2 regions of the Bradyrhizobium sp. AUGA SZCCT0169 genome follow, and region 2 is predicted to be linked to the other one. Evidence: riboswitches for the same ligand, from Rfam matches in the RefSeq annotation. Region 2 holds a riboswitch; the other holds the start of a gene.
What was found. A riboswitch is a leader RNA that binds a small molecule or an ion and turns the genes downstream of it on or off. The one in region 2 is predicted to bind S-adenosylmethionine.
Positions count from the first base shown of each region.

Region 1: another riboswitch for S-adenosylmethionine. It lies ahead of JQ609_RS28740 (O-succinylhomoserine sulfhydrylase); the one in region 2 lies ahead of JQ609_RS11865 (homoserine O-acetyltransferase).

Region 1 is NZ_JAFCMC010000036.1:64,937-68,341, reverse strand. It holds gene JQ609_RS28745 (SGNH/GDSL hydrolase family protein) at 1-584, shown strand, start outside; gene JQ609_RS28740 (O-succinylhomoserine sulfhydrylase) at 754-1,947, opposite strand; SAM riboswitch at 2,020-2,099, opposite strand; gene JQ609_RS28735 (2'-deoxycytidine 5'-triphosphate deaminase) at 2,221-3,327, shown strand.
Region 2 is NZ_JAFCMC010000008.1:5,677-9,081, reverse strand. It holds gene hisC (histidinol-phosphate transaminase) at 1-485, opposite strand, end outside; gene JQ609_RS11870 (chorismate mutase) at 516-1,364, opposite strand; SAM riboswitch at 1,528-1,607, shown strand; gene JQ609_RS11865 (homoserine O-acetyltransferase) at 1,695-2,897, shown strand; gene metW (methionine biosynthesis protein MetW) at 2,899-3,405, shown strand, end outside.

The DNA of each region.
Region 1 (3,405 bases), on a different contig from region 2:
CGCCGGAATTCAACTATCCCAACCGCCTCGCGGCGCAGCTGCACCGGCAATACCCGACCGCCGACATCACCGTGATCAACCGCGGCCAGGGCGGCGAGGACGCGCCTGAGATGATGAAGCGGCTGCAGACCTCGGTCATCGACATGCATCCGGACCTGGTGATCTGGCAGGTCGGCACCAACGCCGTGCTGCGCAATCTCGATCCGGCCGAAACCATCAAGCTCGTGGAAGACGGTGTCGCGCGCATTCAGGCGGCTGGCGCCGATCTGGTGCTGATCGATCTGCAATATTCGCCGCGGGTCAACGAACGCGCGGAGAGCGCGGGCAAGATGATCAATTTGCTGGGCAAGGTCGCCGAACTGCGCAAGGTCGGCATCTTCCCGCGCTTCGAGGTGATGCGCGACTGGCACGAGAAGCAGGCGATCCCGATGGACAATTTCGTCATCGCCGACGGCCTACACATGAGCGACTGGGGCTACGCCTGCTTCGCGCAACTGCTCGGCGACGATATCATCCGCTCGGTCGGCCAGATCAAGCTCGGCGTCAACGTGCCGTCCGACGTGCGGACCTATCGGCCGATGTGATTACGGCTGTTGCCGTTACACACCGCCGTCGTCCCGGCCTTGAGCCGGGACCCACGCCGCGGCCGTGCTGATTAAACACGGTGGTCGACCACTTCCTTGACTCACAACGTCCTGTGGTTATGGGTCCCGGCTCAAGGCCGGGACGACGATGGTGTTGGTGGCAATCAGCTCACGCCTTCTCCAGCGCCTGCGCAAAATCCTCGATCAGGTCATCCGCATGCTCGAGTCCGGCGGAGAAGCGAATGAAGCCTTCGCTGATGCCGAGCTCGGCGCGCGCCTCCGGCGTCAGCCGCTGGTGCGTCGTGGTCGGCGGATGGGTGACGAGGCTCTTGGCGTCGCCGAGATTGTTCGAGATCCGCGAGATCTGCAACGCGTTGAGGCAGCGGAACGCGGCCTGCTTGCCACCCTTGACCTCGAAGCCGACCAGGGTCGAGCCGGCGCGCATCTGCCGCTTCACCAGTTCGGCCTGCGGATGATCTGATCGCCCGGGATAGATCAGCCGCGAGATCTTCGGATGCTTCGCCAGCGCATCGGCCACCTTGCCGGCGGTCTCGGTCTGCGCGCGCACCCGTACCGCCAGCGTCTCCAGTCCCTTCAGCAGGACCCAGGCGTTGAACGGCGACATCGACGGGCCGGTATGGCGCATGAAGTTATGGAGGTGCTCGGCGACGAACGCTTCCGAGGCCAGGATGATGCCGCCGAGGCAGCGGCCCTGACCGTCGATATGCTTGGTGGCGGAGTAGACAACGACGTCGGCGCCAAGCGAAAGCGGGCTCTGCCAGATCGGCGTGGCGAACACATTGTCCACGATCAATCGTGCGCCGCCACTGTGCGCGATCTCGGCAATCGCCGGGATGTCGAGCACGTCGAGCGTCGGATTGGTCGGGCTCTCCAGGAAGAAGGACTTGGTGTTCGGGCGCAACGCGCGCTGCCACTGGTCGAGATCGAGACCGTCGACCAGCGTCGTCTCGATCCCGTAGCGCGGCAAGAGATCCTGCACCACGTAAAGGCAGGAGCCGAACAGAGCTTTCGAAGCGACCACGTGGTCGCCGGCCCGGAGCGGTGCGAGGATAGCGGTCGCCACCGCGGCCATGCCGGTCGCGGTCGAGCGCGCGGCTTCCGCGCCCTCGAGCTGGATCATGCGGCGCTCGAACATCTCGATCGTCGGATTGGAATAGCGCGAATAGATGAAGCCGGGCTCCTCGCCCTTGAAACGGGCCTCGCACTGCTCCGCGCTGTCGTAGACGTAGCCCTGGGTGAGGAACAGCGCCTCGGACGTCTCGCCGAACTGCGAGCGTAGCGTGCCGCCATGGACCATGCGGGTTTCGGGACGATAGCGGGTGGTAGACTTAGCCTCAGGCATGTGACCTCCGTCGCGACCACCATTGAAAATGGTCACAAAAAACCGGCCTGGAAAAATTTCCACAGGCCGGGATCACACGTGTCCCCGGCCTGTTTAGCGACTTATTTAACGTGGCTGCAAGCCGGCCGGCTCAAATCACCACGGGATAAGTCATGCTGATATTCCCTCGCGCCCTTTTCGTCAAGCCGGCCATCGGATAACCCCTAAATGCCCATATTTATGAGGTTTGGATGACATTCGGGTCATCCTTCCCGGGCTCCCTTGAGGACCGCCGTGCCTTTCACGCTGCCGCCCGACGCCAACGGAATTCTGCCCGACCGCATGATCGCGGCGATGGCGGATGCGGGCCTGATCCTGCCGGCCTATCCCTTTGTCGAGAGCCAGATCCAGCCCGCGAGCCTCGATCTGCGGCTCGGCGATATCGCCTACCGGGTGCGCGCGAGCTTCCTGCCGGGGCCGGGTGCGACGGTGGCCGAGCGTATCGACGAACTGAAACTGCACGAGATCGACCTCACTGACGGGGCGGTGCTGGAAACCAATTGCGTCTACATCGTGCCGCTGCTGGAGAGCCTCGCGCTGCCGCCGGAGATCGTCGCCGCCGCCAACCCCAAAAGCTCGACCGGGCGGCTCGACGTCTTCACCCGCGTGATCGCTGACGGTACCCGCCGCTTCGACATGATCGGCGCCGGCTACCACGGGCCGCTCTATGCCGAGATCAGCCCGAAGACGTTTCCGGTGCTGCTGCGCGAGGGATCGCGGCTTAGCCAAGTGCGCTTCCGCACCGGCGACGCCATCCTCAATGCGGACGAGCTCGACGCGCTGCATGAGGCCGAGCGGCTGGTCGATATCGACGACGCCGATCTCGCCAATGGCGTGGCGCTGAGCGTCGATCTAAGCGGCGCGAATTCCGGCGGCTTTGTCGGCTACCGCGCCAAGCGCCACACCGGCGTGGTCGATGTCGACCGCCGCGGCGGCTATGCGGTCGATGAATTCTGGGAGCCGATCGCGGCGCGCCCGGACGGCAGCCTGATCCTCGATCCCGGCGAGTTCTATATCCTCGCCTCCAAGGAGGCGGTGCAGATCCCGCCGGATTACGCCGCCGAGATGGTGCCGTTCGATCCTCTGGTCGGCGAATTCCGCGTCCATTATGCCGGCTTCTTCGATCCCGGCTTCGGCTATGCCGGCGCCGGCGGGCAGGGCTCGCGCGCGGTGCTCGAAGTGCGCTCACGCGAAGTGCCGTTCATCCTCGAGCACGGCCAGATCGTCGGCCGCCTGGTCTATGAAAAAATGCTGGCGCGGCCCCATGCCATGTACGGCCAGCGCATCGGCTCGAACTATCAGGCCCAGGGCCTGAAACTGAGCAAGCATTTCAGGGTGTGATTCTCACCTCGTCATTGCGAGGAGCGCAGCGACGAAGCAATCCACGTTCCCGAGCAAAGATGGATTGCTTCGCTTCGC
Region 2 (3,405 bases):
GGGTTGTTCGGATTGGCGAGCCACACCATCTTGGTGCGCGGCGTTACCAGCTTCAGGATCGCATCGACATCGGCGGTGAAATTGGTCTCGGGCGCCACGACATTTTTGGCGCCGTTCGCCATGGTCGCGATCGGGTACACCAGGAAGCCGTGGCTGGTCGAGATCGCCTCGTCGCCCTGCTTGAGATAGGTGTGCGCCAGCAAATTGAGGATTTCGTCCGAACCGGCGCCGCAGATGATGCGGTTCGGATCGAGCCCGAAGACGCGGCCGATCGCCTCGCGCAGCACGCGCGACGTGCCTTCCGGATAGTCCTCCAGATGCCCAGCCGCTTCCCTGTAGACCGCCATCGCCTTCGGCGACGGGCCGAACGGCGTCTCGTTGGCGGACAGCTTGAACACCTTGCGGCCGGGCTCGGCCACCGGGCTCTTGCCGGGGGTGTAGGGCGCAATATCGAGAATGCCGGGGTTCGGCACGGGGCGGGACATCTTCTGGCTCCGGATCGTAGGGCGTCTATTTTAGGATTTGGCCGCCCCGTTCGGGGGCACCGTATAGCGTGTTGCGTGGCTGCCGACGAGGGCTGCGGAGCGCACCGACGCGCCGGTCTCGATCAGGGCGGTTTTGATCTTCTCAAGTCCGATGCCTGATATCGACACCAGCAGCGCGGCGCCGTCGAAGGCGGTATCGGGTACGGCGACGATGTCGGCAAGCGGCGCCAGCGCGCGCGCAATCTCGGCGTTCCAGCCGGAGACGCGCACGCTCCAGGTCTCGACTTCGGTCACCATGGCGTTGTCGGCGACGCGCGAGACGACGAACACCGGCAACGCCGCCGGATGGTCGGCGCGTTCGAGGAACGGCACCCGCGCGATGATCTTCGGCGCGCCGGCAGCCTCGAGTTCGATCCACCACGGCGTGCGGCTCGACGTCGCCGAGACCAGCGCCAGGTCGCCCTTCGATTTCGCCACCGCTTCAACCGCGGCCTGCGCGCTGAAATGCGCGACGTATGGCACCACGAAGCCGAAATGAAACCGCGCCGAATCCCGCATCGCGGATTCGCCTACCGAGACGTCCGCATGCACCGAGAACGGCGCCTGGACGTAGGTGAAGGTCGAGATGATGACGCGCCAGATGCTCTCGATGGTGTCGATCGGGAGGATGCCGCGGTGACGCTCCACCAGCCGCCGCATCATGTCGGCCTCGCGCGCCGGGCGGAACGCAGAGCCGACCTCCTGGGTCTCTTTCACCTGGATCAGCCGATCGATGATGTCGCCACGCGCCATCAGCAGGCGGTGAACCTGCTCGTCGATGCTGTCGATCTCCTGGCGCAGCACCGCGAGCGAGGGCGGGGCGGGGGGTGCTTTGGACATGTTCTAGCCTTTAGCGCCGGGGGGCGAAATCACCGGCAAATACAAGGACATTGATTAGGAAAGACAGCCGCCGAAAGCAAAGAGAAACATCGCCATTGGCGGGCTCGCGGGCGGGTTAACCTTGGGGCCTGCCTTGACGAAAAGCTCCCTTCGGACTAGCTTTAGCCCATTCCGTGGTCATTTGAGCCGGCCGGCTTGCAGCCACGTTAAACAACTCGCTAAACAGGCCGGGGACAGAAGTGATCCCGGTCGAACCTTTGTTCAGGCCGGGTTTTTTTATGGCCTGATTTCTGTCCGGGAGGACCTCAGCTTTCGAGGTCGGTGGCCGAGATGACAAACGTTCAGTCGATACCAAGCCCCTCGATCCACAATGAGGATCGGGCCCATGAGGCGGATCATCCGACCTCGCAGGTCGCGAAGTTCGGCGCTGACCAGCCGCTCAAGCTCGATTGCGGCGTCGACCTGGCGCCGTTCCAGATCGCCTACCAGACCTATGGCGAGCTGAATGCGGACCGCTCCAACGCCATCCTGGTTTGCCATGCGCTGACCGGCGATCAGCATGTCAACAATGCGCACCCGGTCACCGGCAAGCATGGCTGGTGGGACACCATGGTCGGCCCCGGCAAGCCGCTAGACACCAACCTCTACTTCATCATTTGCAGCAACGTGATCGGCGGCTGCATGGGCTCGACCGGCCCGGCCTCGACCAACCCGGCGTCAGGCAAATTGTGGGGCCTCGATTTCCCGATCATCACCCTTCCCGATATGGTGCGCGCGCAGACCATGCTGATCGATCGTCTCGGCATCGAGACGCTGTTCTGCGTGGTCGGCGGCTCGATGGGCGGCATGCAGGCGCTGCAATGGACCGCGGCGTATCCGGCGCGCGTGTTCTCGACACTGGCGATCGCATGTTCGACGCGCCACTCGGCGCAGAACATCGCATTCCATGAGCTTGGCCGGCAGGCCGTGATGGCCGATCCGGATTGGCGCGGCGGCCGCTATTTCGAACATGGCACGCATCCGCATCGCGGCCTCGGCGTCGCGCGGATGGCCGCGCATATCACCTATCTCTCCGACGCCGCCCTGCACCGCAAGTTCGGGCGGCGGATGCAGGACCGCGAGCTGCCGACGTTTTCGTTCGACGCGGATTTCCAGGTCGAAAGCTATCTGCGCTATCAAGGCTCGTCGTTCGTCGAGCGCTTCGACGCCAACTCCTATCTCTATCTGACGCGCGCGATGGATTATTTCGACATCGCCGCCGACCATGGCGGCGTGCTGGCCAAAGCGTTCAGCGGCATCCAGACCCGCTTCTGCGTGGTGTCGTTCACGTCGGACTGGCTGTTCCCGACCGCGGAATCGCGCGCGCTGGTGCATGCGCTCAACGCGTCGAGCGCGCGGGTGTCGTTCGCCGAAATCGAAACCGACCGCGGCCATGACGCCTTCCTGCTCGACGTGCCCGAATTCTTCGACATTTCCCGCGCTTTCCTGCGATCCGCAGGCACCGCGCGGGGCCTGAAAACGGCGGGTGGTTGATATGTCGCTGCAGCAACAGACGTTACCTTTCACCGGCGTGGAGCCGCATCGCACCGAAAACCTTCGCAGCGATCATTTGCTGGTCGCCGAGATGGTGCAGCGCGGCTCCAAAGTGCTCGACGTCGGCTGCGGCGATGGCGAACTGCTGCAGCTATTGGAAAGCCGCGGCATCGACGGGCGCGGCATCGAGCTGTCGCGCGAGGGCGTCAACCGCTGCGTCGCCAAGGGCCTTGCGGTGGTGCAGGGCGACGCCGACACCGACCTCGTCAATTATCCCGACGACGCCTTCGACTACGTGATCCTGTCGCAGACGCTGCAGGCGACCCGGCAACCGAAAGTGGTGCTGGAAAACCTGCTGCGGATCGGCCATCGCGCCATCGTCTCGTTCCCGAATTTCGGGTTCTGGCGGATGCGGCTGCAATTATTGGTCGGCGGCCACATGCCGCGCACCGAAAACCTGCCCGCGACCTGGTACGACACGCCGAACATCCATTTCTGCACCATCAAG